Regions from separate parts of the Paenibacillus sp. NPDC058174 genome, predicted to be linked through region 2. Evidence: riboswitches for the same ligand, from Rfam matches in the RefSeq annotation. Region 2 holds a riboswitch; the other holds the start of a gene.
What was found. Region 2 has a riboswitch for thiamine pyrophosphate ahead of ACFVVF_RS00355 (ABC transporter substrate-binding protein). Riboswitches for the same ligand answer to the same signal wherever they lie in the genome.
Positions count from the first base shown of each region.

Region 1: another riboswitch for thiamine pyrophosphate. It lies ahead of thiC (phosphomethylpyrimidine synthase ThiC); the one in region 2 lies ahead of ACFVVF_RS00355 (ABC transporter substrate-binding protein).

Region 1 covers NZ_JBHVUY010000001.1:678,808-694,823, reverse strand. Annotated here, with positions in the region: gene ACFVVF_RS03135 (excinuclease ABC subunit UvrA) at 1-1,916, opposite strand, end outside; gene thiC (phosphomethylpyrimidine synthase ThiC) at 2,183-3,970, opposite strand; TPP riboswitch at 4,064-4,176, opposite strand; gene ACFVVF_RS03125 (YmaF family protein) at 4,325-4,690, shown strand; gene ACFVVF_RS03120 (ankyrin repeat domain-containing protein) at 4,862-5,929, opposite strand; gene map (type I methionyl aminopeptidase) at 6,228-6,974, opposite strand; gene ACFVVF_RS03110 (TetR/AcrR family transcriptional regulator) at 6,980-7,582, opposite strand; gene ACFVVF_RS03105 (cell wall hydrolase) at 7,741-8,184, opposite strand; gene ACFVVF_RS03100 (FMN-dependent NADH-azoreductase) at 8,354-8,995, opposite strand; gene ACFVVF_RS03095 (NADPH-dependent F420 reductase) at 9,153-10,016, opposite strand; gene ACFVVF_RS03090 (TetR/AcrR family transcriptional regulator) at 10,169-10,777, shown strand; gene ACFVVF_RS03085 (chromate transporter) at 11,031-12,236, shown strand; gene ACFVVF_RS03080 (serine hydrolase domain-containing protein) at 12,345-13,811, opposite strand; gene ACFVVF_RS03075 (MFS transporter) at 14,119-15,300, opposite strand; gene ACFVVF_RS03070 (ArsR/SmtB family transcription factor) at 15,392-15,682, opposite strand; gene ilvB (biosynthetic-type acetolactate synthase large subunit) at 15,997-16,016, opposite strand, start outside.
Region 2 covers NZ_JBHVUY010000001.1:93,867-109,882, reverse strand. Annotated here, with positions in the region: gene ACFVVF_RS00415 (acyltransferase family protein) at 1-2,160, opposite strand, end outside; gene ACFVVF_RS00410 (hypothetical protein) at 2,445-2,654, opposite strand; gene ACFVVF_RS00405 (response regulator) at 2,658-3,764, shown strand; gene ACFVVF_RS00400 (response regulator) at 3,848-4,216, shown strand; gene ACFVVF_RS00395 (CcdC protein domain-containing protein) at 4,275-4,802, shown strand; gene ACFVVF_RS00390 (L,D-transpeptidase) at 4,884-5,222, shown strand; gene ACFVVF_RS00385 (glucosaminidase domain-containing protein) at 5,390-6,172, opposite strand; gene ACFVVF_RS00380 (glycosyltransferase) at 6,198-7,379, opposite strand; gene ACFVVF_RS00375 (TatD family hydrolase) at 7,586-8,401, opposite strand; gene ACFVVF_RS00370 (ABC transporter ATP-binding protein) at 8,449-9,222, opposite strand; gene ACFVVF_RS00365 (ABC transporter permease) at 9,222-10,001, opposite strand; gene ACFVVF_RS00360 (thiamine-binding protein) at 9,991-10,293, opposite strand; gene ACFVVF_RS00355 (ABC transporter substrate-binding protein) at 10,353-11,381, opposite strand; TPP riboswitch at 11,529-11,640, opposite strand; gene ACFVVF_RS00350 (glycosyltransferase family 4 protein) at 11,838-13,172, shown strand; gene ACFVVF_RS00345 (GDP-mannose 4,6-dehydratase) at 13,240-14,193, opposite strand; gene ACFVVF_RS00340 (mannose-1-phosphate guanylyltransferase) at 14,190-15,239, opposite strand; gene ACFVVF_RS00335 (hypothetical protein) at 15,530-16,016, shown strand, end outside.

The DNA.
Region 1 (16,016 bases), 580 kb from region 2:
ATGTTTTTCCCATCGACCGTCACGCCTAATGCCTCTTCAACATAGCCTGTTCCACTGCACGAATCACATTCCACTTCGATCGAGTTTCCGAATCCGATATAATAGTTCTTGAAACCTTCCCCTTTGCAGGCTCTGCATCCACCTTCGGAATTTACTGTGAACATCCCGGGTCCATAGCCGTTCTCGATCGCTTCGGGCTTTTTGGCAAACATCACGCGGACACGATCCGTAATGCCTGTGTAAGTGGCCGGACAAGAAGTTTTACTTCTTCCGATTGGCTTTTGATCGACTACGATACACCTTTTGATAAGTTCAGTTCCAGTTACGAATGCTTCATCAATTATCGTTGAAATGTCATCGTCCTCAACTTCATGCACGAGTTTGTTCCTCATTAATTGCTTCAGCTTAGGTACCAATGTATCGTGAATCAAGCTGGATTTCCCGCTGCCTGAAACTCCTGCAACCCCCACCATTAATCCAAGGGGTATCGAGACGGAAACATCACGCAAATTATGCAGATTCGCATGCTCGATTGTCAGCAGTTTCTGATTATCAACCGGTTTATAGTTGTTTTTGAATCTAACTATGTTTGCACCAGCGAGATAGGGTGCAGTTCTAGAGGTATTACATAACTTAAACTCCTGTAGACTGCCTTGGAATATCCGCTCGCCTCCGTAAATACCGGCATCGGGACCAAGATCTATAATATAATCAGCGGCAAGCATAAAGTTTTCGTCATGCTCCACTGCCACAACTGTGTTTCCGCGTTTGACAAGGTTTTGTATGATGCTGATCAGCGATTCTTTTTCCGCCTCATGAAGCCCAATTGTCGGCTCGTCAAAAATAAATATGATCGAATCCATTTCTGCGATTATAAACGATGCGAGGAAAAGCCGCTGTATTTCGCCGCCTGACAGAGTAGGCACTTGACGAGAAAGAGCGAGATGGTGCAGACCGACATCTATCATGCACCGCAGCTTTATGATGATCTCGCCAATGAGATTTTTACCTGGCAATGCGTCTCTATGATTAATGAAAAAGTCCAATAGTTCATTTATATACATATTCTCAAGATCTGTAATCGTTTTGCCTGAGAGCGTAGTATGAATGGCTTGTGCGCCAAGACCTGAGCCTTTGCATTTGGGACATGTTACGTGAGCCGCTTTGATCCCCCATAAGTCTATTTCTTTATCGAAACTATTGTGCCGGATATGCTTGCTTGTCACATGCTTCTGCATATCATGAAAAAACACCACAGCTCCGACAAACCCGCTTTTGCGGCATCCATATTTAAACAATAGCAATGATTCGTCCGATAATGTGCCGATTGAATCATTCACGTCTATTTCATGCAGTTCGCAAAACTTTTTAAAATTCGCTTTATGGAATCTATGCTTCATCAGAAAACCATTAAATATATTTTTGATTGCGAGATCCGGCTTAATAATGGCATCCTCATCAATTTCATGGTATCGGCCGGTCCCTAAGCATTTCACACACATTCCTTTAGGCGAATTTTTCTGGAAATATTCCATAGAAAGCGGCAATCCATCGTCGTGCATAGGTTCGCGATATCCGTATGCGGAAAATAAAATCGCCAATAAATTCCCGACCTTCGATCGCGTGCCTACTGTGCTTCTCGGGTTGGATTGGCGGATAATCCGCTGTTCAACCGCAACAGTAGGAGACAAACCGGAAATCATGTCAAACTTAGGGTTCGTATCAAACATATACGGTTCCCCTGAGAATTGGAGATACCTTCGCTTACCTTCTTCATATAAAGTATCGAAGGCCAAGCTTGATTTGCCGCTTCCCGAGACACCGGTAATTACAGTGAGTTTATTACGCGGAATTCGTACTTCGATGTCTTTCAGGTTGTGTATCCTAGCCCCTTTTATTTCAATAAATTCATTCATGTTTCCCTCCGCACGGTAAATAGAATTTATAAATAAAAACAACTCATCATGTACATAGTGACTCTAGTTAATAGTAGTTTAGCGCACATATGTTCTCTTGTAAATGTTTCCATAATTCACAAATCTATTTAACCTATGAAGTTGATGAAATGCAAAAGACATCACCGCAGATAAGTGGGGTGATGTCTTTCTTGTGACTCAATTATTTAAATCTCAGCGGCCTGTTCCAACAGACGAAGCTTCAGCTTACAATTTGACTGGGTAAATTATCGATTATTTTCTTGATAAATGTTGCTGCCCATGAACTCATTCGATTTTTCCTTTAGCCCCTGCTCAATAGCTTGCTGCTCTTCAAGCCCATGCTGCTTCGCATAATCGCGTATGTCCTGCGTGATCCTCATACTACAAAATTTAGGCCCGCACATGGAACAAAAATGAGCTGTTTTTGCCCCTTCTGCCGGAAGGGTCTCATCATGATATTCCAGGGCTCTCTCTGGATCTAATGATAAATGAAACTGATCTCTCCAGCGGAATTCAAAACGCGCTTGGGATAAAGCATTATCCCGCTCTTGTGCCCCTAGGTGACCCTTGGCTAAATCTGCCGCATGAGCGGCAATTTTGTACGCTATGACCCCTTCCCGAACATCATTTTTATTGGGCAAGCCAAGATGCTCTTTAGGCGTAACATAGCAAAGCATAGCGGTTCCGAACCATCCGATCATTGCTGCACCAATCGCTGAAGTAATATGGTCATAACCGGGAGCAATGTCCGTAGTAAGCGGTCCCAGTGTATAAAAAGGGGCTTCCTGACAAACTTCCATCTGTCGGTCTACATTTTCTTTAATCATATGCATAGGAACATGGCCTGGTCCTTCAATCATGACCTGCACGTCATGCTTCCAAGCTATTTGAGTAAGTTCGCCTAACGTGTCTAGTTCGGCAAACTGTGCTTCATCATTAGCATCTGCAATGGAACCCGGACGCAGCCCGTCTCCCAGAGAAAATGCGATATCATACGTTTTCATAATTTCACAGATTTCTTCGAAATGAGTGTAAAGAAAATTTTCCTGGTGATGAGCAAGACACCATGCAGCCATAATAGAGCCGCCACGAGACACAATACCTGTCACACGTTTCGCAGTCAGATGAATATAGCGTAATCGGACTCCGGCGTGAATCGTAAAGTAATCGACTCCCTGCTCAGCTTGTTCTATAAGCGTATCGCGATAAATCTCCCAACTCAATCTCTCTGCTTTGCCGCCTACCTTCTCCAGTGCTTGGTACAAAGGAACAGTACCTATTGGTACAGGAGAATTGCGGATGATCCATTCCCGTGTGGAATGAATGTTTTTACCCGTGGAGAGATCCATAATGGTATCCGCCCCCCACCGCGTTGCCCATCTCATCTTTTCAACTTCTTCGTCAATAGATGATGCTACAGCAGAGTTTCCAATATTGGCATTGATTTTCACTAAGAAATTTCGCCCGATGATCATCGGTTCACTTTCCGGATGATTGATGTTGGATGGGATTATCGCTCGCCCGGCAGCCACCTCATTACGCACAAATTCTGGAGCGACATTTTCCCTTATCGCTATGTACTCCATTTCAGGGGTTATGATTCCTTTTCTTGCATAATGCATTTGAGTGACATTCGCTCCGGCTGCAGCTCGCAATGGACGGCGGTTCATTCCAGGGAACAGATCTGCTTGATTGACGAGCTCCTCTGCTCGATGGCCATTATCTTCCGCTTGGACGGTTCTGCCCGAATATGGTTCGACATCGTTGCGTTCCCGTATCCAATCTAGCCGATTCGGCGGGAGACCCTTATGGATATCCGTTTGCACCTGTGCGTCTGTGTATGGACCACTGCTGTCATAGACTCTCACAGGTGAATTTTGTTGTTCGTTATCGCCACTGCCAGTTGGGCTTAATACAATCTCACGCATCGGAACATGAATATCCGGTCGTGAACCTTGAATATAAACCTTTTTGCTGCCGGGAAAAGAAGATAGATCAGGAATGATTTTATTGCTGTTGGACTCGCTTGCCATTTCATTGCCTCCTTAGAAAATCAATGTGTGCAAGCGGAGACGCCTCTTATACATACAAAAAAGACCGCAACGAAAAGAAGCGGTCTTTGTATACACAAAGGCTTGAACGTTTCCTCCGCTGGCATTACCCAGATCAGGTTTTACGGTCGACAGCATTATCAGCTATCCTCTCAGCCTGGTTAACCCAAGCTCCCGTGTATTCGATTGGTCAACTAAATCTTATACACTTTCGCAGCATAAATCAACCCTTAATTCTTTGCTTTCCATTTGAATAAACAATGAGCCGGCCTAGAACGGTTCGATCCTCTCCTTAATACGATGATAATAGTTCTATCATTAGGAGGTTTATTAACAATGGTTAGAAGAAGAGCGACAATTAACAAAAAGGCTGCACCTTGTTACAAGGTCCAACGGCATGTTCATGAGTTCCAGGGCAGCACTCAGCTTGCTGAAGAAGGAAATGATCGTCATAACCACCGATTCGCAGGAGTTACTGGTCAAGCGATACCGCGAGGAAATAGCCATGTCCATGAAATTGATTTGGCCAACACAGATTTCCTTAATCACTTTCATAAATTGAAAAAAATAACGACGGGTCCTGCTATCCGAGTCGGGAGAGGCAAGCATGTTCATTTTGTAAAAGGCCAGACGACCTTTAACGATGGCCATGTCCATCAATTTAAATTCTCGACTTTAATTCAAGCGCCGTTGATTAAATGATATAGAATTGTTCCACACTCATACTTTACTATTGTAAAAATAAGAAGGCATGCGCCGATCCAATAAGGGAACGATGCATGCTTTCTTATTTTTCATACTATCAATTCTATCTAATTAAAATAGATAGCGAAGCCTTAGCTGATCGAGTCATCAGCTAAGGCAGGAGGTTAATTAAATCATTGCTTCCTCTTCAATTTCCTCACAATCGTAGTAGCCATCAATTATGCGATCAATGTACAATCCCGGATTATTTAGAAAACTTTCCCAAGTCATATCATGCAAGAGATAAATCCACTCATGTTCTATATCAACACTTACAAATAAGTTAATGTGTGGACACCAGGTTATCATACCAAAGGCCTCGAAATTATCAACTTCTAACAATAGGTTATATAGTTTAAAATCGTGATATTCGAAGTACACTACGTCAGAAAGATCTCCAAGAACCAGATAGTTAGAATAATTTTCAGATTCATATTCTAGTCGCTTATTGTTTATTTTTAAAACCTCAATGACTTCCAAAGGTACGCCACCATCAATAAGTTCTTCAGTCCGCTTATTAATATCGTGATATTCATGAGGTTCAAATAGTTTGATATATGAAGCTATTTCGGATGTATCTTGTATCCTAGCATAATTATATGCACGACATCCTTCTCTACAGACCAATGAGGTGTCAGCACCTTTATTAATTAAATATTTTACCGTTTCGAACTGTTTACCTATAACTGCAGCTATAAGAGGCGTAGCGCCACTAGTAAATATATTGTCCTCACTATAGAAGTTAATATCTACACCTAGGTTAATTAGATTTTTTAAAAATTCAATCTTACCTTCATAAGCGCAATGAATTAAAGCTCCCCCTCCTATTGCACTCAAATCAATACCTAAATCAATAAGAGTATAGGCACCTTGCATATTTTCAAAAGCTAGTGCACGACTTAGGGCAGAATGACCGACATGATTAATAGCGTTGAGATCAGCCCCTTTGGAGAGCAAGTACTCGAACATATTGCGATCTCCTCTTGCTGCATCTACCATTACATCAGTTGGGAGCGCTGCTCCAAATTCAATTAATAATTTTGCAATATCATATTGCTCATAATCCAATGAACACTCTAAAAGTGATTCATAGCTGCTGACAGGCTGATTGGGGTTAAATTTGTTTATCAAAAGAAGCCGGAGGCTTTCCATGTCTCCGTCTTTTATCATTTTGTATACCTGCTCGATTTGTACCATAGTTGATCGCCCCTTAATCTCGTGGAAGTATGTTTACCTGCATAGTTTTCTCTTTTTACTATAATAAGAATGCAAGGATTCCCTTTTTCATACTAACACAAAATGGAAATCCCCTGTACTCTTCACACAATAAAAAAGCAGCCAAAGCCAATGGCAGTTACAAGGAATACAGTATAAGGAATAATTCTAAAGATCCGATAAATATTTATAAAATTACTCCCACAAAAAAACAAAGCTACTCTGAGAGCAGCTTTGTTTTTTGATAGATCTGCTTATTTTAATAACCTCACCATTAACTCTATTGTTCAGTCAATATAATCGGACCGTCTGCAGTAATTGCGATCGTATGCTCATATTGTGCGGACAGTGAACCATCAGCGGTTCTAGCCGTCCATCCGTCTTCATCAATTGTCATTAACGCTTTTCCGGCATTCAGCATCGGCTCGATCGTCAGAACCATCCCTTCCTTCAAGCGGAAACCTTTGCCCGGAGTCCCGATATGAGGATAATTAGGCTCCTCGTGCATCTCCCTTCCGACGCCATGACCAAGCAGATCACGCACCACCGAAAATCCGTTTCGCTCGGCATGAGACTGAACGGCATGCATGACATCGCCAATCCGGTTGCCGGCGACAGCTTTTTCGATACCGAGGTATAAGCTTTCTTTCGTGACCCGCATCAGTTTATGGGCTTCTTCCGACACCTCGCCTACCGTATACGTCCATGCCGAATCACCGACCCAGCCATCTGCCTGCGCGACGATGTCAATTGTGACGATATCGCCATCCTGGAGCGGCTTATCATTAGGAAAGCCATGCGCGATAACGTCGTTGACCGACGCGCATGTCGCAAACGGATAGCCGTTGTACCCGACGGTATAAGCCTTCGCTTTATTCTCTTTGAGGAACTGGACCGCGAACGACTCGATATCGAGCGTCGTGACCCCCGGCCGGATCCTGTCCGCAATTGCCCGATGAAAGGCAGCGACAATCCCGCCGGCTTTTCTCATCTCCTCGATTTCTGTTCTCGATTTCAAGATGATCATTCCATTCATCTCTCCCTTGACTGTATGCCTGAAAAAATCATATCGACGATTCCATCCACATCGATCTCATTCCGCATATTGTGGTGAATGTTCAAAGTTGCATAACCTACAAGCGAACCAAATATTAGATTTGCTGTTTTCTCCGGTGACTTGGAATCGATCTCCTGACGAATCATTTCCACAAAGGGCAAATAGACCCGTTCCTGAAATTCGCCAAACAGCTTGCTGAACCGGTTTCCCGGGAAATGATGAAAGTTATCAGCAACTGATTTTAGCAAAATAAATACGGAAGGATCCTGAATGCACTTCCGCAAGAGCAGCCTGGAGAATGACTCCGCTTTAAGCCTATTGCCGACGTCCCCCGTTAAAGCGGGGATTACTGCGGATTCGGCCTGATTCAAGGCATCCCACAGTAGATCTTCCAAGAGCATTTGCTTGTTTTTATAGTAATGATACACGGTTCCGTAACCAAGCTCTGCCTGGACCGCAACATCACGGATCTCCAATTGCATGCCTTTCTCCAAGTATACTTCCGCAGCCGCCTGCATAATTTGGCTCATCCGCATTTCCCGGATCGCATCATTTTGTTCTTTCGTGCGTGGTGACATGGCTCCTCCTTTTTTGACCTGCTGATATGTCAATGTAAAACAATATACATCATTTAGAAGTAAGGAGCAAGTATTTCAATACACTCTATATATCCTTCACAGTCCTGACTAAACAACAAAAAGCCGCGTGCTGCGCGGCTCTTAAGAGTATAACTTTGTTAATACGTATTATAGATGTTTTCACATTCTTCCCCGGTTGGTTCATAGAAACAATGCTTCTTCCATCGTCCTGCGAGCGGCTGATTATACCAAGTATCCGGGCAGGGTCCGGGATTCTCGAACGATCCTGGCCGGAAATACCAGAGAGAAAATTTGGCCGGCCAATTCCGCTCCCCATTCACAGCCCGCTGGGCAAGACGGCGCTCCCTGTCTCTTGCGCCCTGATAATATAAGCTGTGCTGCAGCGCTTCGAAAGCATGCGGCTGGTTGATCATTTGGGGAATGGTCCGGAGTTCTTTGAAATCGGAGCAATTCCCTCTTATCCGGTTAATGCCGACATTTCCAACAAGAAGCATACCCATTTCTCCTTCGGTCTCCGCTTCAGCTCGAAGCAGTCTTGCCAACATATCGATATCCTGCTGTCTGGCTTTTACAACTCCCATTGACTCACCTCTTTAGCGTTCTAGACACATCATATTGTAGGCAAAGCGGAAGTGTTACTCTGGGAACCTGCACTTTTATTTCTAATATGATTCTCGAAGCGATCACTTCAAGAATGACCGGAAAGGCTAGGATAAAATAGATGATCTTAGTACTACCGTGGAGGAATAATTATTTACTTGCAAGTACTGTAGCCGCTGCTTCGGCCTCCCGGTATGCTTTTTGCAGTATCTCATCTTTATCCAATATCGCCGTTCCTTGAACCCGAAGTATATCGTAATCTTCAATGCCAATAAAATTGAACATGGACTTCAAATATTTATGGGAGTATTCAACTTCCGTGTACCAGTCATTATTGGTATACACCGCCCCGCTTCCCTGGATGACAAGCATACTTCTTCCGTCTGTAAGCAGACCTACGGAACCGGTTTCGGTATACTTGAACGTTTCCCTGGCAATCAGAATGTTGTCCATATAGTCCTTTAATTTGGACGGGATATTAAAGTTATGCAAGGGATAGGCGATTACATATTTATTTGCACTTTTGAATTGCTGCAATACTTCATTCATTCTTCCGGTTACTTCTTGTTCTTCAATGGTCAGTTCTTCGCCATTACGTTGTTTTCCCCATGCCCTTAGAACAGTCTCGTCGATCGCGGGTACAGAATCGCTGTATAAATTAATTTGTTCAATATCCTCATCACTTGATTGCTGCTCTTTATATTGTCCCAAGAAGTAATTTAATACATTCAGGCTGTAGGAAGAGGCGGACTCTACTTCCGGGTGTGCATTAATGACAAGCAGTTTGCTCATAGTATGGTTCCTCCATGTTGTTTTTTTGTTTGTACAGCTATTAAGACAATTGAAGGAACCTATCTGTGACATGATCTGAAAAAAAAGATAAATGACGGAACCGGCTGCTCTAGCCAGTTCCGTCATCAGACTTCTATAAGTGATCCTAAGACTTTAATTAATCCAGCCGTTTATGCTCAAATATTAAACCAAAAATTTCTGCCGGAGATTGTTTGCCTTCCATGAATTGGGCAACCACTCGCTTAGTTGCAAAGGCTTCCGTCCACTGATTTGATTCCATCAAAATTTGAATCGCCTGGTCAAAGCTCTGATAAAAGGCAATTTGCATTTCTCTCGCCAATTTTAATTCTTCTTCACTTGAACGGATGCCCGATGATTCCAGTTTCCTCTCATTGGTCGCCTGAGCAAGTGCTTCATGCATGCGCTCTACGTCGAGATCAGTGCAGTAAGCAGGAGAACCAGGCTGTAAACGCCAGGATTCGTCCAGACCGCCAGCATCAACCGGATCGAAACCTGCTTCGATCACTAATTGGGATACGATTGCTTTAGCAGCGGAATCGTCACCGGCAATGGGCAAAGCCAAGCGATGCGGAAGTTCCGACTGAATTTCTTCGGTTAAATTATAAAAACTAGTAGCGTTAAACGCTTTGATAACCGGATGCTTGAGCTGCTGCTCAACCCAGCTGCTTTCAGGCAGCCCCTTCTCGATAGGCTCTATGGCTCCATCGCGGTGCAAAGGATAATAATTAGTGGTATCCACAACAACCGCTCCCGGATTAATTTTATCCAAAAAACCTGCCGGCAATTCGGGAATGCTTTTTAAGGGAGTCGAAATGATAACAATATCTGCGCCTTTAGCAACGTCCTGAACTGTAGTTGGCGTTGCTCCAATCTCCTGCGCCAATTTGTGCAAGGTCGCGGAGTTACTGGAGTTTGCGATTGTGACTGTATGCCCTTTTCCCCTGAAAATCCTGGCAAGATTGCTCCCAATATGTCCCGTTCCTACAATACCAATTTTCATCTATTACACCCTGCTTCCTTTAGTTTGATTGGCCACAAATAAAAGTGACTGCAGTCAGTATACTCCGGTCACTTTTATTTTGTCAATTCCCTGGTCGCGTTTTGACTAACAAAAACTCATGGGTTATAGTTGGTGTTATGGAGGGGTTCGGGATGAAAGTTAAAGATACAAGTCGGCATACCAAGGGGAAAGCCACGAAGAATAAGATATTCTCCGTGGCGAAAGAGCTCATTCTTACTAAGGGATATAACAACGTAACGGTTGATGAAATTTGTGAGAAATGCACCCTTTCTAAAGGAGCATTTTATATTCACTATAAGTCGAAAGAGGATATCGTCAAAAAATTGTTCCGGGATGATTATTCCGAGTACATGGACGAGAATTTCGGGAAATATGTCCGGGAACATACAGATGCTTCTCCAGTTGACAGACTGAAAAAATTCATGATGGTTGCACTGGGCTTTCCATTAGTGGTTGGAGAAGAACTTACTAAACTTACTTTTATTATTAATCTTTCACTAAATTCAACAGAACCCTCATATTTTGCGGATTGCATCAAGCAGGACTTGTTTTATGAAGCTATTGAGGAAGGATTATCACTGTCATTATTTAGAGCCGATTTATCCATAGAAGACATTGTCAATTGTGTTTACTCTTTTATAACAGGTGCTATTGTTACTTGGTGCCTCTCAGACGCTGAATATGATATTGAAAAAGTGAGCGAGAAAATGATAGACACTGTACTAAAGGGTCTTCAGTAAATGGTAAGAAAGCTTGAGAAATCAAGCTTTTTTTGTTGCCTATATCCATATTGCTGGCTCCGATCAATCAATGTTAACCTTTCAACAATGTTAATAATAAAAAAATATATGAAGTCCTCCATTCGCTTTGTGCTTCCTCAATTGATCAGATATTATAACTATAGAGCAGCTTCAAACAAGTAATGGCTCTCCATATGTCCGTTACATAATGTCGTAGACATGCAGTTTATATTGACAAGAGGAGCAGTGTGTAATGAACAGCTGTAACACAGACCAGCATCCGCCTAAAAGCAAGTTAACTGCACTTCTGGAAGTATTCACTGTATCAACAAAGCTTGGTCTTACTTCATTCGGAGGACCAATTGCTCATCTTGGTTATTTTCATAACGAATACATACGCCGCCGCAAATGGATGGATGAACGAAGCTATGCGGATCTGGTCGCGCTGTGCCAGTTCTTGCCCGGCCCCGCCAGCAGTCAGGTCGGCATTGGAATCGGCATCATCCGTGCTGGAATTCTAGGCGGAGTGACGGCTTGGCTTGGTTTTACACTTCCGTCGGTCGTGGCTTTGGTTCTGTTCGCTTTTCTAATGCAGGGATTTGATATTAGCAATGCGGGATGGATTCATGGACTTAAAATCGTCGCTGTAGCAATCGTTGCTCAGGCCGTACTTGGTATGGGTCAGAAGCTGACTCCTGACCGTAACCGGGCAACCATCGCGATCCTTGCTGCGGCCGTTACCCTAATGTGGCAAACTGCTTTTAGCCAAATATTATTGATCGTTATTGCAGGTCTAATTGGCATGATCTTATACAGAAAATCAACAATTCCCGAAACTGCGGAACTCTCCGTCCCCATTAGCCGCAGCTTCGCGGCTATCTGCTTGATCGTCTTCTTCGGGCTCCTGATTTTGTTGCCGCTCTTTAGTCAATTTGCTGGCGCCGACTGGCTGACTTTGTTCGACAGCTTTTACCGTTCGGGTTCACTTGTGTTTGGAGGAGGTCATGTCGTGCTGCCTCTGCTCGAAAGAGAGCTCGTGCCAGAATGGATTAACAAAGCCGACTTTTTGGCAGGATATGGCGCAACGCAAGCTGTACCAGGTCCATTATTCACTTTTGCCGCCTATTTGGGGGCGATGATTAACGGAGTGACTGGCGCGCTAATTGCTACTGCGGCTATTTTTCTCCCTGCTTTTTTATTAATCGCAGGCGCGCTGCCATTCTGGAACTCCCTGAGGAAAAACTCGAGGGTTCAAGGCGCACTAATCGGGATCAACGCAGCCGTTGTAGGGATCTTGCTAGCGGCATTGTATAATCCTCTATGGACAACAGCAATTCTGGCTCCTGTTGATTTTGCCTTAGCTGCCATTCTGTTTCTAATGCTCATATTCTGGAAAGTACCGCCTTGGGTCATTGTAATTGCCGGCGCTGTGGGCGGTACATTGATTACATATATTTAATTAGCGTAACCCAATCGTTTCCTATATAAAAAATGAAAAGCCTGACGTATCAGGCTTTTCATTTTTTATATCTGCCATCGTTCATTTCATGCCGTTCTTGTAATCCTACTAAATTTTATAGCCAGTAATTTCAGTACCATATACATCAAAATGATCCATTTGAATCCCGCCATCTGGTTTTATAGTGAAAATCACCTTCTCATCAATGTCCTTCGCCACACAAGTTATTGAATTCTCTTGATCAGATACCGGGTAAATTTCATACTTAAACCATGCGCCATGATTCTTCTGCATAAATAGGTACAATCTGCAATTCTCATAAGTTACTATTATCGTCGAGGAAGGATGTATCTCATTTTCCTGAAATACTTTATAGAACTGGCCAGTTGTTATTTGAGGAACATCCATTTGGATTAATCCAATCAAGGCCTCCTTCAGATTTCTCTTTGCGCATTGCTCTAAGATTGCTCCATATTCATAAATGCCCTCGAGTTGCTTCATTATTGATTCGTTAATTTGTATAGGGGGTGTTATCTTTTGTTCTTGCACCTCACCCCCAAATGCTATCTCCGCTAGAATCTGGCTAATCTGTTGTACAGGTGTTAGCTCAAAATTACTCAATACGATAATAACAAGATCATCATTCACATATCGGTTGAAATCAGACCAAAAACCATTCATGCTTCCAAAATGTCCAATTCGTTTCTTTGGTTGATTATGAATGATATGTGCATCAATTACCCAGCCATAACTTCCACAATACGTGGTGTATTGGTCAAAGAGGATCTTAAGCGAGTTTTTACTGACTAACGTATCGCTGTAAAGAGCACGATCCCACAAGTAAAGATCTTCAACCGTTGAATACATTGCACCGGCACCAAGGTGAAGCGTCATATCTACATATTCAGCATGAATTTTCTCTTTGCAAACGGAATACCCAGAAGCTAAATTTTTAACAATGGTCCTGCAATCCTCTACTCCTGTATTTTCCAAATGAAGAGGCCAGAAAATATTTTCTTTGATATATTCCCCGTAAGAGATTCCCGATATTTTCTCGATAATTGCACTTAGTAAAATATAGGAAGAATTGCTGTAGCTGTGTTCTTCCCCCGGCATATATTCCAAAGGTTTATCCTTTATCGTCTGTATCGTCTCTGCAAGTGTTGAATACATCCTCTGCGTTTGTTCCCAGTATCGAGGGAAACCCGGGTAATCCGGTATACCCGAAGAGTTAGATAACAAATGATGTAACGAAATGAAATGTCCATTCGGATAACCTTCCAAATATTTATCGATACTGTCATGAACGTTTAGTTTCCCCTGTTCTTGAAGCTGCAATATTGCCATAGCCGTAAAAGCCTTCGTGAGTGATCCGATACGAAATTTTGTTGTCGGTGAATTTGGAACATCATATTCCAAGCTGGCACGGCCGTAGCCTTCGCTTAATAATATGCGACCATTCTGAGCGACTAAAACAGCACCATTAAAATAACCGCGATGTGCTAATTCATCCATATACTTTTTCAATTTATAGCAGGTTTCGTCATCGTTCAATTGATGTTGATTTTTACTCATAGCTTTATTTCCTCCTATATCTTTACGATTTTAGAAGGAACGCAAGTATTCGTGGAGCGGGAGATGTAATTTTGAAAATAAAAAAGCGGAGTACCCTAAAGGTTCCGCTTCGGCTCATTCTATAAACGATGCCTTGCGTTCCCATAATGGTCAAATTAGGCAGACGTCCCCCTTGGTCAAAACAGGGTTACTGCACTAACTAATCAGATCGACCATTACAGGTTAGCTGGCATATGAAAATTGCTCCTTCCAATATCTCCTAAACAAAAGATATATCCAAATCTTTACCAAGTCAAGTCCCCTATCTTTATGACGCAAGCTTCGTCTTCATTTCGGATTGCTTCGTTAATATCCCGCTTGATATGAAATAGAACAACGCACCGGCAAAGCATAGAGCCGCGAATATGGAAACGCCGGTAAATCCGTTAAACGTCGCATATATTACGCCGGCAATACCAGAACCGATAGTTGTCGCAGCATACATAACCGAATTGCCTAAGCTGGAGATTGTGCCGCGGATCGCCGGATTTAATGATGTCAGCAGCCCCATAATTAATGGATAAGCGATGCCCATGTTTAGAAATATGAAAAAGTACACAACATCAAATGCGGCAACCGATGGCAGGAAAGGCACAATGATAAAGCATACGATAGCGAGCAGAAATCCCGCTACCAGCGTGTTGAAACGGTTGAACTTTTGAATCACATAAGCTCCGCCAAAGCTTCCCACTAAATTACCAACACCTAAAAAAAGGATTGCATACCCTACCTGATCAACTGAAAGCTCGAAGCGATCCGTCATCCATTTTCCAATAAAAGCAAAGGCAGCCATGAATCCGCTATTGAACAAGAAGTGCCCCAGCAAGGACCTTCTCGCCATTCTGCTAGTCAGAAGCGGGATATATCTTTTAAATATCGAAAGTTTGGTCGTTTGGCTCTGAACCGGCTTCATTGAAGGCAAGGTGTAATGGATAAATATCGACACTACTAGGAAAAATAAGCCGATTACATAAAAAGGATAGGACCAATGGGTTGAAGCGAGCAAGCCTCCAATCGGTATGCCGAATGCTTGAGCGGAAGCCAAGCCTGCCATCACGATTCCGGACACTTTGGCGTTCTTAGATGCAGGAAACAACACTGGAATGGAAGCCCAGACCTGAGGGGAAGTAAACGCTGCGCTGATTCCAGCCAAAAAACGGAATAAAATCATCGACCAGAAACCCGTAGCAAATCCGCATAAAATCGTAGAGATTGAAAAAGCAATCATGCCGTAAAACATCACTTTCTTGCGATCCCACCCGTCGGACAGCGGCCCGGCAATCAGTGCAAATATGGCGTAGCCTAATGCATACGACCCTACCATCCAGCCCGAATATTGGGTCGGGATACCAAATAACTCCTGAAGAGTGGGAATTAACGGCGAAATGATAAAGGTATCCGTGCCGATAAAAAACATGATCATAAATAATAAAACAGTTAGTTTACCCATTCTGATTCACCCTTTGCATGTGTAGTTCATGTAGTATTAGTTCAGTAGTTCAATAAGTATTGAACTATAGAGAAAAAAAAGAGATTTCCTTCTACAAAGTATCCAGAAATCCGGGTAAGTACGCTTCGAAAGTCTCCAATTCAATGCTCATATACCTCGTTTGAGCTTCTTTTCGCACCTTAATCAGCTTCGCTTCTCGTAAAGTACGTAGATGGTACGAAGTATTCGATTTTGAAGTTCCTTGAATGTCCCCCACTTCTCCGCAATTCATTTCTTTCCTGCTGGCATAAAGATTCCGTATGATCTCCAATCTCGTCTCATCAGCCAATGCCTTAAATATTCTGACCCGGGTCTCATCATTCAATACTTGTTCATTAGTCATAAACACATTGTACTAAGAAATCTTATTAAATCAAGTCCACTAGCAAGCAGACCGATTGAAGTTGTCCTCCTTTCTTTGATTTAGCTTATTTTATAAAAATTCATTATTATAGATCAATGTCATTTTTTCTATAGAAATAATAGATGAAATTAATCGAAACTTAGTTTGATAAACAAGGCTGCCGGATAGCTGTCCCTGCAGCCTTGTTGCCAGTAGATAAGTTTATGTTCTGTCAAAACCACGGCGGCTGAACAAGCTTGATATCCGCTGTAGAAGCTGATCATTGACCAGGACAGAAATAATATGCTTCTTCATCATTCGAAATCCCCCATTA
Region 2 (16,016 bases):
CTTCGCTACCATCGCCGCATACGCCTTGGCTCCTGCCTTTTTGAGATGAACGCCATCATCGCCAAAGTAATCCTTCTTGTCTTCGCTTGCCGCAAACCAATCAATTAGGGAAACGTTGCTTTTGTCTTCTGAGAAATCACCAATCATCTCATTAACTTTGTTTTGCCAGTCACGCGGCACCCGTGTATTGACGAGAAAAACCTTGCGCTCCTTGCCAATGGCGTCCAGAAGAGACATCAGCTGTTTTTTGGTAAACGCTCCATTCGTTCCAAGCTCGATAACGACGGTGCTGCCAAGTTTGCTATCCTTCTTCAACTGCTCGACAAGCGTGATCGCCTGCTTCATTTGTCTGCCTACCTTGCCGTCTATTTGGATGCCCGGCACCAGCTTCTCCAAATAAGGAGCTGCGTCCAAAATAACCGAATCGCCTATGACCGTGATGCCATCCGCCGGATTCCCTACAGAGCCCGCAGATGTTGAGCTCTTAGCTCCAGATGATGCCGCAGGTTTTGGATTAGACGATGCGGGTGATGTTGTCTTAGATGCTGGCAATGTTGTCTTAGGAGCAGATGCTCCCTTCGGAGATGGCGTCGTCATAGTTGAAGGCGTTGCTTTTAGACCTGATGATGGTGGTGATGCTGGTTTATTAGATCCTGTCACTGACATTCCTGCCGCTGGCGTCTGTTCACCTTGTTCTCCTTGCGATCCTTGCGATGCTTGCGTTCCTCCTGTAGCAGCCGTCCCTTCTGAAGCTGCCTCTCCATTCGGCTGCCCATTTCCCTGTGACGACGCTGCCGGTGTCAGCGACGGGTCCAACGCCCCCTCCGTCGCCTCGCTCTCGCCAGGCGGCACCACCCCCGGCCCCAGCGGCAAGCCTTCCTCTCCTAAATCCGCTGACTCTCCCTGCTGGTCGGAAGCCAGCCCCGCCACTGCCGCATTGACTTTAATACCGCCGGGCAGGCTTGAGTAAGCGACCAGGCAGCCGCCGAGCACAACCAGCGCCATTATGGCTGCCAATGATTCTCTTCCCAGACGATTAAAGCCGCTTTTTTCCCGGAAGCCGTGAATCAGACTGCCAAATTCATTTTGACGGATCGGCACCTCAACGTACCGGTAAGAAAGCTCGGCTAGAGCCAGAGTAGCCGCCAGCTGAAGCAAGGCTCTAAGCGGATGAAATTCCTGCGCCTCGGCAAGCGGCGTCGACAAAGCAATTATAGGAAAATGATATAAATAAATGCCGTAGGACCGAACGCCAATCCAGCGGAGCGGCCTGCTCCCGAACAGAACGGATAACCGGCTGGCCGGGTGCGCCAGCACCGCCGTAGCTGCAGCCGTCGCGATCGCTACCAGCAGCATGCCGCCTCTGTACAGCCAATCGTCATATTGTCCGACGCTGGCGATAAAGTACGCGATAACGAGCAGGCTAACTACACCAATAGCGTCCACCATTCTCCTGTCTCCACGGTTTAGCGTCTCTGACAGTCGCCCGCTTGGGCACATGACGGCAAGTGCTGCTCCAATCAACAAAGCAAAGGCTCTCGTATCCGTCCCATAATAAACTCTGCTTGGATCCTCTCCCGGCTGATAGAGCAGCGCCATCAGAAGCGCCGAGCAAGCCGCAGCGCCAAGCAGCCACAGTGCCAGCTTTCCTCTCTGCGGTACAAAGCGAAGCAGAAGCACGAGAACTAAAGGCCATACCAGATAAAACTGTTCTTCCACCGCCAGCGACCAGATATGGCCAAATGGCGATGGCGGTCCAAAGCGTTCAAAGTAAGAGACATTCTGAAAAATCATTTGCCAATTGTATACGTAGGTAAGCGAAGAAAGCAGTTCTCCCCTTAAGGAATGAAATCGCCCCGTATCCGTAATGACGAGCCATAATGAGACGGCTGCAATCATCAGCAGCATCGCTGGCAGCAATCTTCTTGCCCGCCTTATCCAGAAGGACTTCAAATCAAATCGTCCGTGATTGGCCCGCTGCATGAATAAAATATCAGTAATCAAATAACCGGAGAGAACGAAAAACACCGTCACGCCCATTAGCCCTCCGGGCATTCCAGGCAGATGCAGATGATAAGCGATAACAGCAAGCACAGCAATGGCGCGCAAACCATCCAGTCCCGGCATGTAACGTCTGCTCGCGCGGGTTGAATCCGGCATCTCAAGCTGCCTCCTCTTTCTCCGATTCCGGCTCTACAAGGGTCGATATCGTACCAGACGTGTTACACTTCGGATTAAGTTGCGGATTCTCCTGCATGCTGCGAAAAATCGTTTTCGACATGAGAAAAGGAAATTGCTGCTAGATGTCGAACTAAGTTTGGTTGTGGCGAAAAAGACATTTTATTTGACTAAGCCAGCCTTGCCATTCTGAAACAATAACGATAAGCTATTGCTGAAATGTCCGACTGCTGAAGCGTGGAAGATGATGCCGGGCAAAAGCTGCATCAATGAATAGATGCATCATTGTAATACTCTATTGCCGGGCAATTGTTATATGCCATCATATTGCCGGCTGCTTGTCCGCTCCTGTCTTCCTTGCCTTTTACGAAAACTTCATTTAATAGAAATAACATTACGAATAAAGTGGTGAACCCTCTATGATTCGGGCCATATTGGTAGACGACGAACGGCTCGCTCTGCAGCAGTTGATTCATTTAATGAAAGATTGGGACAATATTGAGGTGATCGCCTCCTATACCGAACCTTTACAAGCTATTAAAGAAGCCTCGGTTCAAAAGCCGGATGTCGTTTTTCTCGATATCAACATGCCGGAGCTGAACGGCCTGCAAGCCGCTGAACTCATTCAGAGCGCCTATCCAGCCGCGGATATCGTGTTCATTACCGCACATGACGATTTTGCGCTGGAAGCATTCGATGTCAATGCACTGGACTATGTTCTGAAGCCGATTCACCGGGCAAGGCTCGCGAAGACGATACAGCGGCTGGAGAAAAGATACTCCGTCGTCATGCAGAGGCCAGCGGTTCAGCCTAGTCCCCCGGCAGACCGTCCTGTTGTCCACTGCTTGCAGTCCTTGCGCTATACTGCCGCACTTCATCAGACGACTGCTGTGTTCAAATGGAGGACGTCCAAAGCGCAGGAGCTGTTCGCCTACCTGCTGCACCACCGGGAACGGTTTGTCAGCAAGGACGCCTTGCTGGAGCTGCTGTGGCCGGGCGATGATTTGAAAAAAGCGTCGACGCATCTCTATACGACGGTCTACCAGGTCAGACAGTGCTTAAAGCAAGCCGACCTTCCCATCGAAATCGGCAATATTAGCGGCGGCGAAGGCTACGTGCTGCATCTTGGTGAAGCGGGCAATGACGCCGACCTTTGGGAAAAAGGAATCAATGAGCTGCCGCCGCTCCAAGCCTCCAATTGCAGCCAGCATCAAAGCTGGTTCGATTATTATGAAGGCGATTATTTTGGCGGTTACGATTATATGTGGGCAGAGAGCGAACGGCAGCGGCTTCGCACCGTATGGCTGCATCATGCGATGCAGTTAGCTTCCTTTTATGCGGACAGCAGCCAGCAGATTCAGGCACTGAAAGTGTACAAACGGATCGTTGCCCTGCAGCCGTATTATGAGGAAGCCCATTTCGGGCTCATGAAGCTGCATGACCGCAATGGCGAGAGATGGGCTGTAGAAGAGCAGTACCGTTCCTTGCAAAAGCTGATGGAGGAAGAGCTGGGCATCGATATACCCGAGCATATTCAGCAGTGGCATCAATCCTGGATCACCCGCAACGGACGAATTGAAACTTAATCCTCTCCATTTGTTCAGATAATGTTCAGATATTGTTCAGACATTCCCATTACTCTTAGTTTTGAACAAAGGAGGAATTTGGAATGGAAGAATTGAAAGTAATGATTGTAGACGATGCGGCCTTTATGCGGAAAACGCTGCGGGCAATCATCGAAAATATAGGTCATCAGGTTATTGCGGAGGCAGAGAACGGCGTGGAAGCAATCCGGCTGTTCAAGCTGCTGCAGCCTGATCTCATTACGATGGACATTACGATGCCGGAGATGGACGGAATAAGCGCAGTCAAAGAAATCAAAGCCATTAGCTCTGATATCAAAATCATTATGTGCTCCGCCATGGGCCAGCGCGCGCTCATTATCGAAGCACTGCAGGCCGGAGCCAATGACTTTATCGTCAAGCCGTTTCACTCAGACCGGATCGCTCATGCGATTGAAGACTTGATGTCCAGGTAATTTTATATAATAAAATAGAAATCATATTTTGTATAAACTATCTAGGAGTGATCGACGGGTGGAATTACTGACTCATTACGCGGTTCCGGTTCTAATCGTTTTTTTCTTCCTGTACCGCAGATTCAAACGTACGGTAGGCTTCCAGCCTTACAATCCGAGAAAGCTGAAAATCAGAATCGGCATTTTTGCCGTTATCGGCATCCTGTTGTTGACCGCCGGCTTTGCTAAGCCGCAGTTGTTCGCTTTTGATGCGATTGGTTTAGCGCTAGGTGCGGTTATCGTTTATTTTGCAATCAAGCATTCACGGTTTGAGCAGCGGGAAAATACGCTCTATTTCCGTACACATATTGCCATTGAAGCTTTCGTCGTCGCTTTGTTTGTCGGCAGAATCGCTTACCGCTTCTTGATTACGTTCACGAGCGGAGGCAATGCAGCACAGACGGCAGTAAATGATAATGCCGTGCAAATGCAGCAGTTCGCAGGCGACCCTTGGACCGCACTCGTCTTTTACATTCTGGTCACTTACTACATCGGCTTCTACCTATTCGTTCTTCGCAACAGCGCCAAGCTGACAACTGCTTCCTAGCCATATCCGCTAGCGCCGTGTCCGGGCGTCCTCCCCTCACATACAGTGATATCGACCTACATGCAAAGGGGTGAGGCTGTCATGCCTGCTTATCGCATAATCGTCGATTTGTCAGACCGAACACTTTATTTGCTGGACAGCGATATCGTCGTCCGTGCCTTTCCCGTCGGTATCGGCCGAATGGTTACAGAGACGCCTACGGGCGAATTTATGATTATCAACAAGCAACCCAATCCCGGCGGACCGTTCGGAGCGTTCTGGATGGGCCTGTCCAAGCCGCATTATGGCATACATGGCACGAACGATCCTTCGTCCATCGGACATTTAGTGTCTCACGGATGCATTCGCATGTATAACGAAGATGTCGTTGCCTTGTCGCAAATCGTCCCCATCCATACACGGGTTACGATCCGGCCTTGATTCATTTGCCGCCCGCAATTATAGCCGGGGTGCAGTATTCTATACTAGGTTGTACAAAAGAAACCGTTTTCTCGCAGATGGCAGATGGAATCTCCATTTCACGAAAAAACGGTTTCTTATTATTTTTCAATATACGATTTCGAGGCTCAGCCGCACAGCAGCCACCCTTATTTCTTAAGTGTGACAGTGCCCGTAGACTGTTCCCAGATCGTCTGCAGGCCAAGTGCCGCTGCCAGCTCCCTAACAGGCACATATCCGGTGCGCACATCCAGCACCGTCTCAATCGTCTTGCCGTTAACAGTTGCCTGTGTTCCCGTCCAGCCTACTTCGCCTCCGAGCGATTCGCCAAGCGATCTGGCTGGTACCCAGACTGTTCCTCCAGGCTGCTTCCGGCCTATCGCCGCCACAAGCCCATTCACGAGAATTGGAGCCGCCGGTGACTTCTGAAAGGCGCCTCCGTCCGAAGGAGCCGCAGGGTCAGGTGCAGCGGAAGCCGCATCATGGCTGCGCAGCCCGTACTGCTGAATAATCGCGATCAACTTCTTTTCATAAGCCGGGTCGGTTGCATAGCCGCACTCCCGGAGCATTTGCGCTTGAAGCTCAGGCGTACTCGCAGACCGGACGCGAGAATAGCGGGACGTCGCCAGCAGCAGCTCTTGGTCTTTCATATAATGATAGACACTGCTATATGCACGGAATGCAGCTTTAACGTCGACGTTCCTGCCATCGACATGTTCCCAGGTTCCTTTTACGATAGCCTGCCCTTGCCAATAAGCGTTCGGTTTTCCTCCGCCAACTTTAATACCTCCGAGATTGTACCAGGAAGGTATGACGCCACCGGTCTCCAGCAAGCATTGCGCAAGCCGCACAGACGGAAACAGAACCCCTCCTTCTCTGCGCAATTGAACAACGGTAGGCGCAAGCGCTTCTATAAATTGTTTTCTTGTCATGGGAGCCATGATGAACGAACACCTCTTAATTTGACAATCTCAACACATTAGCAATAACAAGGCCGTATTCTGCGGCAACATCGGACCACCTTCGCTGCAGGACAGCGTTAAGCTCCTGCTTTTGCCGTTCCACCACTGACGGGTCCGCACGCCATAGCTTGGAAATTGCCGCCTGCATCTCCGCTAAGGAATATGGATCAAAGTCGTTAAAGCTGTTCATATCACTTACCAGCTCCGTCGTGACCGGAATCCGGCTCACAGCAAGCGGTGTATTCATCGTCAATGATTCTAAGATCGGAAAAGGCAGACTGCCCTCGAACAGTGTAGGCACGATCGTACCTTTGGCATAGCGGTACAGGCTGGGCAAATCATGCGAAGGAATACGTCCGATAAAGCGTACGCTGCTTCGATGTGCCACAATGCTGCAGCTCTGTACCAGCCTTTCGATCTCACCGCCTAGCGGATGGTTTTGCGCATGATCGGTAAAAACCAGCTGCAAATTCGACCGTCTCCCTTCTCGTGTATGAAGGAAATTCAAGAAGGCTTGCGCAAGCCGATAATGATTTTTATGATCGCGCACGGCGGACGGGAACAAGAAATAAGGCTGCATCAAGTTATATTTTTGGCGAAATCTCCTTTCCGAAAGCATGCCGAACAACTGAAATTCCTCTACGGGAGCCGAAGTACGGATAAGTGCCGTCTTCCATCTCGGCAGCCCCATCCCTTCCAGACCGTCATATTGCAAAATATAGTTCGAATTGAATATGACTGCCGCTGCGCGCTGGCACATCAAGGGTGCCAGAAGCTCTAGGCGAGCGCATGCTTCGGGGTATTTGCTCCGGTATATTTCACTCAGATAGGGATGCCGGTAGACAAGATCATGCAGACAAAGCAAAAAAGGTTTGCTTAGCTGAAGCGCATTATCCAGGCTTACATATGGCACGATCCAAATATCGACGTTCGCCCTCCGGTTCAAATCACGTACATGCGTAAACTTAATAAGCTCAAGATTAACGCCGTAACTGCGCTGCAATGGCTGCAGCACTCGTTCCAGCTCGTCATAATTGCAAGGTTGGACAGCGACTTTCATCTGATAGACCCGCTTCGATAGCAGTCCTTCTATTAAACGGAAGAAATATCTGCCGATTCCTTCCTGATCGAAAGAGGTGACGAAGGAGTAACCCCAAAATACTCCGATTGATACCATTGCTACCCTCCTTGCCTTCATTCCCCTGTGTATTCTATAGCATATTGCCACCATCTAAAAACGTACCAGCTTGACCTAGGCAGGCGTTCGGTTTCAAAAGAAATAGACGGGGGCAGGAGGACAAATTCCTGATAGCCATAAAAAAAGATTCAAATCGGAGCCTGCCGGCACCGCTTTGAATCCTCTCTATTATCGTTCTATCAGCTCTATACAGCAGAAGCTGCCAAGCCGTAAAATCTCCGCGTATTGTCGCGCAGCGTCCGTACTGTCTCTTCAACCGACAAGCCTTTGATTGCTGCAATCTCTGCCGCAACAGACGCGATCATTTCCGGTTCTGTTTGCTTGCCGGCATGATCGCCTTCGAACGGCCACGGGCCGTCGGTCTCTGCCATTAACAGCTCCAGCGGATAACGGCGGACAAGCGATTGAATTTCCTCCTCGTACCCGACATCGGGCGTGATCGAAACATAGAAGCCGGATGCAATCATGAGGGCTATAGTCGCCTCATCACCCTTGAACCAGTGAAAATGAGCTCTCCGTACGCTGTGGCGCTGAATGATTTCGATCGCTTTAGCTGCGTCCTCATATACGGCATGGAGGATAAGCGGGCGATCCAGCTCTGCTGCAAATGCCGCAAATCGGTCAAGTAAAGCCAAATAAGGCGTTTCATCGAAAGGCTTGCCCTCTGCCTCGCCTTCCGTTCGCGTATAATAAGGCAAGCCGACCTCGCCAATGGCAAAATCTTCTCCTTCTTCGCTGCGCTCACGAATCCACGCGAACAATGCGTCCAGCTCCGCAGCCTCCGGCAAAGGCTGTTCAGGGTGAAAGCCGTATGCCGGATGGACGATGCCCGGATTGCGGAAGGCCAGCTCCCGGTTGGCTTCGCACGACACCTTATGCATAGATACGGCAATTACCGCCTCCACACCGTTGGCGACTGCGCGATCCAACAGCGGCTGCTGCTCACCCGCCGGGTAGGAGTCAAGATGGATATGGGCATCAATGCCGATTGATTGGACCATGCGGGATCATTTCCTTTCCTGCTTCCATAGTAATAATTGTAATGGGTCTACACGGTAGGCTGATGAAGCTGCTCATAGATCCGCTGTTTCAGCACATTGAATTCAGGATCCGTCCATAACGATTCCTTGCGCGGTCTCGCGAATGGAACGGCGATTTCATCTACGATAACTGCAGGAGCAGCCGACAAGACGATAATCCGATCGGATAACAGCAGCGCTTCTTCTATGCTATGGGTTACCAGCAGCACGGAGCGGCGATTAGCTTCCCAGATCGCTAGCAGCCACTGCTGCATCTGCTGGCGGGTGAGCGCATCCAGCGCGCCAAACGGCTCATCCAGCAGCATGAATGGCTGGGGGGACAGAAGTGCGCGCAGAAACGAAATACGCTGCTGCATCCCTCCAGATAAAGCATGCGGATAAGAATCGGCATACGCATCCAATTCGATACGCTTCAGCCAATCCATCGCTTTGTCCTTCGCCTGCTTGCGGTCAATGCCTGCGATTTGCAGTGCCAGCTCAATATTGCCTCTGACGGTGAGCCAAGGCATAAGCGAAGCTTGCTGGGGCATGTACGCAATATGACCGCGTTGGCCTGTCGTATTGCGCCCGTCCATCCAGATCTCGCCGCCGCTCAGCGGCGCTAGACCGCCAATTAATTGAAACAGCGTCGTCTTGCCGCTGCCGGAAGGTCCGATGATCGAGACGAATTCGCCGTCCTGCACCGTCAGCGATATCCCGCCAAGCACCTCCTTGGCTCCGCCCCGGCTCACAAAGCTTTTTCGTACATCCTTTAGTTCAAGCGCCCATTGTGCCTTGCTCATTAGACTTTCTTCGCCTCCTTCGCCGACCGCCAGCGGACGACAAGCTTTTCAGCCAAAACAACTAAGCCGAATAGCGCTAAACTTAGCGCGACAATAAGAAACACCGAGGCAAAAACGCTGGCAGCCTTGTAGCCCTTGGAGGAGAGAAGCATGAAATGGCCAAGCCCTTTCTCAGCGCCAATCCACTCCGCGACTACCGCACTGAGAACGGCATAAGTAGCTGCGATTTTCAGCCCGGAAAACAAATGCGTTACGGCATTCGGCAGTTCCAGCCGCCAAAATTGCTGCTGCCTCGAAGCGCCGATCATACGCATGTAATTGCGCAGCACCGGATCGGTATCGTTAAGGCCCGACAGCATAGCAACTGATACCGGAAAAAAACAAACAATCCAGACAAGAATGAGCTTTGGCAAAATGCCATAGCCCAGCCATATCGTCAGAATAGGTCCGATGGCAACGACCGGCACGTTCTGGGACAACACCAGTAAAGGATAAAATGCTCTTCGTGCTCCTGGGATGAGATGCAGCAAAGCGGCGAGCGCAAAACCCGCCGCCGCGCCCCCTGCAAAGCCGATCAGCGCAAGCTGCACTGTCGCTCCGGTGTGGAGCATCAGCCGGGGCCATATAGCAATGGCCTCCGATACGATGGCAGAGGGAGCCGGAAGCTTCCACTCCGGCACCCCTCCCCATACGACAGCCCCTTCCCATACCGCAAGCAGTACCGCGATAACGAGTACAGGCGGATAGATTGATCGCCAGCCCGATTTACTATTGTCCATCCGGATATTTCTCCAGCAGCCTTCCCATCGAAGCGCCGTTCGCCGGGTTGTAATAAATCTTAACTTGCGAAATAACAGACGGACAGCCAAGTTCAGCCATCGCTTCGCTCATTTGCTGCACAATGCCAAGCAATTGTCCCAGTTCGCCTTCCATCGTCGTCTCCAGCGGAGCTACCCGGTAAGGGACTCCCGATGCTTTAATAATCTCGATCGCCCGGTCTACATAAGGATAAACGCTTTGTCCTTCCGGTGTTGTCGGTAAAATTTGAATGCTGACCAATGCGTTTGCCATGTTCCTATCCCCTTGTCCATTATTTTCTCCGTTACTCCCTCTCCTCACGGAGCCAATCCTTATTTCGGCAAAAATTCGTTAGTGAATGCCTTATCGGCTTCAAGCTCTTTGTCCAGCAGCTTATGATCAAACATCCATTTGGCGTAGTTGTCCCATACTTCCAGCTTCTGCTCGCCCCAGCGCGGTGCGTCATCCTTATATTTTGGACTCAGCCACTTCTGGCTCGCGCGTACCAGCTCTGCATTCAAGTCCGGCTCCGCTTTGATGAGCACTTCAGCAGCATCCTCCGGATGGTCAATTGCAAATTGATAACCCTCAGCCGCACCTGCGACGAAAGCTTTAACGAGTTCCGGCTGCTCCGCAATCAGCTTCTCGTTTGCAGTCAATATTGGCGTATAGTAATCCAGCTTATCGCTATAGTCCGTCAAGTACACCATGTTCAGCTTCTCTCCGCGAAGCTCCGCTTCAACACCCGTCCATGCGTAGAAAATCCATGCGAAGTCAATGTCGCGCTTAACGGCTGTGAAGAAGTCGCTATCGCCAATGCTCAAGATTTTCACCTTGGATACATCAGCTTGCTCCTCCTGCATAATGGATTCGATAACGGCCGCTTCCACTGGAGCGCCCCATCCTCCGTAAGTTTTTCCTTCGAATTTCTTCGGCGAATCGATGCCTTTATCTGCCGGCGAGGCAAATCCCGATGTATTGTGCTGAATGACCGCCGCTACCGATACGATCGGCAAGCCGGCAATTCGCGCCATCGTAAGCGATTCTTGGTAGCTGACGCCGAATTCCGCTTTGCCGGAAGCGATCATTTTATCAGCGCCGTCCTGGCCAGGCTGAATGATCGTGACGTCAAGTCCATGATTTTTGAAAAAGCCTTTGTCCCGTGCAACATACAGCCCGGTATGATTCGTATTCGGCGTCCAGTCGAGTACGACCGTTACCTTTTTCAAATCGCCGCCTGTATTGCCGTTCGCTCCTGAGCCGGCTTCGTTATTTTTTGCGGCTCCGCAGCCTGCCAGCACCAGCATTGCTGCAAGCAGTGCAACTGCCGACCTCCATATTGCTGTTTTTGTTCCCCTCATATCCATTCTCTCCTTTTTTGTCTCTCATCAAATCGTGTAGTCGGGAATGCGGCTAATGATAAAGGAAAGGCGCCCCCCTGATACGGAGGACGCCCATTAGTCGGCTGTTTGACGCATGACGAGAAGAGGCTGAATACGCCTTCTTGCTGCATGATGCGGTACCATTCCTACGCTGGCATTACCCAGATCAGGTTTACGGGTCGGAGTTGACTCGAAACTCCCTCTCAGCCGGCCTCCGCCAGCTCCCCTTAACGATTCAATTGAATTAATAGGCTCATTATAGCAAAGTGGCTGTGAAAAGCCAAGAAAATAACATAATCCGCCCATCTCCCTATGCTTGCCGAAGCGGGACAAATGCCGCTTTTTTAATGAAAAGGGCAAAAGCCTGCCATGGCAGACGTTCCCGTGAATAAACTAGAAGCGAAATGATTTCCGCTCCCCGCAGAGAGGAAGGGAATGATGGATAAACGTTCGAGACGCCGCACTCACAAGAAAAGATCCCGATCGAAAGCAAAATCTTCGAATAAATCGCTCAAGCGTAAAAGACGGACGAAGAGAGTCCGTTCTAGAAGGAAACCGCGGCAAGCGCGAAGACGAAGCCGCAAACGGCTTCGGCGATCCAAAAAACAGCTTACTGCTCAGTCGAATGCCGCAGGAGCACAGCCAGGCTCTCCCCTCTATCCGCAAGGGCTGAACATTGTCGGCTTCGTCCGGGCAGAAATGGGAATCGGAGAATCAGCCAGACTGGCTGCAAGGTCAGCGAATGCTGCCGGCATTCCGTTCGGCTTGCTTGACTATCCGATCAAAGTGTCCTCGAGAATGCTTGATGACAGCTGGTCTCATAAAGAATTAAAAGAACCGCTCTACAATACAAATGTTTTCCATATTAACGCCGATTTCATGGCTCCTGCAATGGAGCATTTCGGACCCTCTCTCGCACAGAACCGGTATAATATCGGCTACTGGCATTGGGAACTGCCGGACTTCCCTGACGAGTATGCGGATGCCTTCAAGCTCGTGCAGGAGATATGGACCTGCAGCCGCTTCGTCGCTGATTCCATTGCGCGGAAATCTCCCGTTCCAGTCATCGCTATTCCGCATGGCGTAACCGTACAGGTGTCCTCCGACTACAATAGGACCCACTTCGGACTGCCAAGCGGACGTTTCCTGTTTCTTATGATGTATGACGCCCAAAGCTCCGCCTCGCGTAAAAACCCTCAAGCGGCTGTCGAGGCATTTAAGCTCGCTTTTGCCAAAAACGACCCTCGGGTCGGGCTCGTACTGAAGCTGAACAATGCCGGCTTCCGCCCGGAGGAATTTGCCCCCATCCGCCAGCTGGCGGCGGAGCATAATAACATCTATCTAATCGACCGCTCGCTATCGCGCCTTGAAGTCAATTCGCTGCTGCAATGCTGTGACAGCTTCGTCTCCTTGCATCGGGCAGAGGGCTTCGGACTCGGATTGGCTGAATCCATGTATCTGGGCAAACCCGTCATCGGTACGAACTGGTCAGGCAATACCGACTTTATGAACAGCACCAATTCCTGTCCCGTCAACTATAAGCTCGTACAGGTCGGGCAAGACTGGGGCCCTTACAAAAGCTATCAAATCTGGGCAGAGCCTGATATCCAGCACGCTGCCGATTATATGAGAACACTGGCGGATGAGCCGCAATGGCGGTCGGCCATCGCAGCCAATGGCAAATATACGATCCGCAACGAGTATTCACCACTGGCAGTCGGCCAGCGCATGAAAGCTAGACTGGCACAGCTCGGTCTGCTTCCCCTCTAAACCAGAAATAGGCCCGGACAGCGTATGAACTTTGTTCCATCGCCGTTCTCGGACCTTTTTTTGGTTGCTATGATAGGATTCCCCGCCAATAGTTCAATAGATCAAGCAAAGTCGATTCGAACGGAATTTCAGGCTGCCAGCCGGTTCTCGCATGAAACTTTGAATAATCGCCGACCACAACCTTCACATCCGATGGCCGCAGGCGTGCAGTATCCTGCTGGATATCGATTTGCGTTGTACTGAAGCCCAGCAGTAAATGCAGGACTTCCCGGACCTCCCGGCCAACTCCGGATGCGATGTTGTATACTTCCCCGGGCTCGCATTTGTCTAACGCTAATCCGTAAGCACGAACGACATCCCTTACATCGGTAAAATCACGCCTGGCTTCCAGGTTGCCGACATAAAGCACGGGCGGCTTAATGCCCCTCTCTATTTCCGCAATCTGCTTGGCGAAATTAGAGGTGACGAACTGTTCGCCTCTCCTTGGCCCGGTATGATTGAACGTCCTGACGCACACGGCGTGCAAACCGTAATTTTTGAAATATTGATAGCCTAAAAAATTTTGCGCGATTTTGCTCACCGCATAAGGGCTTAACGGACGGAGCGGATTCGTTTCCTTAATCGGCACCTCATCCGCCTCGACTTGCCCGTATTCCTCGCTGGAGCAGGCGATTAATATTTTTCCAGAGGGACAATGCTTTCGCATCGCCTCTAATAAATGAACCTGACAGGAGAGATTATTATGAATCGTCTCCATAGGCGCAGCCCAAGAATCCGGAATAAAGCTTTGCGCAGCCAGATGAAAGATGAGGTCCGGCCGAAGCTCCGCAATCATCGCTTCTACGGCAGCATGATCCGTTAGTTCACATTCATACAGCTGCACTTTATCCTGCAGCTGCACGATATGTCGGAGGGAGCTGCTGCTTCGGATCGTACCAGACACCTCGAAACCACCGCCAAGCAGATGCTCGGCCAGATGGCTGCCAGCAAAGCCGTTGATGCCTGTAATTAATGCTTTCATGCCTCACGATCCTCCTGATCGGAATTCATCGCTTCGATGGCTTGCTTCACGTTCTGCTCTTCGCTTTTATGACAGATGAGCAATCCCTCCCCCGTCGATACGATAATCAAATCCTCCACACCGATGACGACGACCTTTTGCTGCTCGGAGTATACGATGCTTCGGCGTGTAGATAGCGGATAGATGCGGCCAAACATCATATTTCCATCATCATCGGTCTCAAATACGCGCTCTAGTGACGTCCATGTGCCGACATCATCCCAAGTAAATTCGATCGGAATTGTATAGAGCAGCTCCAGCTTCTCAATAATCGCGTAATCGATCGAAAGCTTCGGCAGCTGTCTATACGCTTCTTGCAGCGCCGCTCCCTCCTGCCTGAAAATCCGCCACATCTGGGACTGATACCGCTCCATGTAGCCAGCAATGGTAGATGGCCTCCATATAAAAATGCCGCTATTCCAATATATGTTGGAAGACTGTATCAATATTTCTGCTTTTTCCTTGGAAGGCTTCTCGATAAAAGCGGTCACTTCCTTGACCCGGCTGCCGTATTTCTCGTCAGCCGTTGCTTCGGAAGCTTCTATATAACCGTAGCCGGTCTCAGGACGCGTTGGCACAATGCCAAGCGTTACAACGACACCAGTATCTTTTGCAGCCGCCTCAGCAATTCGAAGTGCCTCCATCAGCTCATCCGCATCCGGTATATATTGATCCGACGGAGCTGTAACGATCACATCATCAAGATTCCGCTTCATAAAAAAGTCCGCTGTAAGAGCAATACACGGCGCCGTATCCCGCTGCTCCGGTTCAATAATAAGCTGCTCTACAGGAAGCGCCGGCAATTGCTCCCGGACAATTGACAAGTAATTTTCGCTTACAGCAACGTAGACATCTTCCACGGAAAGCGCACTTCGAAACCGGTCATATGTCATTTGAAGCATCGTGGCGTATTCCGATGTGAGGGCCAGAAATTGTTTCGGCTTATCCGCCGTGCTTCGGGGCCAAAAACGCGTACCCTTGCCCCCCGCCATAATGACTGCCTTCATTGAAGCTCACCTCGAAGCTCTAAACCTACTATTCGTCTTGCTGATTGCATCAAACCGCAGCTCCTCCTCATATAAACGATGCTCTATATTCGAAACGTCATATTAACATCGTATGCTTTGCTAGAGAGAAGCTAATGGACGAATACACCGCGACATTCATAATTAAGGCAAATAACTTGGCCGCAGTCCTGTCTGCGAAAATATACAATTGACTACGGTACAGCTACCGTGGCTCTCTGAATCTATCAGCATATACTTTACTATACCAACCGAAAGGAGTAGATATAAAAATGAGTGAAACAGGATTAACAGGTTTGACCGGTTTAACCGGACTGACTGGCGCTACTGGTGCTACAGGCGCTACTGGCGCTACTGGTGCTACTGGTCCTACCGGTCCTACTGGCGCAACAGGCCCTGCAGGTCCAGGCTCTGCAGCAGTCGGTGCCCAAGGAGTTGTCCCTACCAGCATTCCAACTGCCGATACTGCCGTTACTGCCGTATCGATCGTCGTTCCAGTCACAGCTGCATCGAACCAAGTAATCGTGAGTGGCGTCGTTGACGTGGATATCAGCTTTACAGCTCTTCTCGCAGTTGCGCTTAACCCTACAATTACAGTTGATTTGCTGCAGGACGGTGCAATTGTTGCGACTGTCGCAACTGTAGACCTTCTTGCTGTAACACTGCTTGGACTCTTCTCGATCGAAAGAGCGATACCGGTGACATACTTTAATGGAGGCTTGGCTGCCGGATCGCACACGTATTCGCTGCAAGTAACCA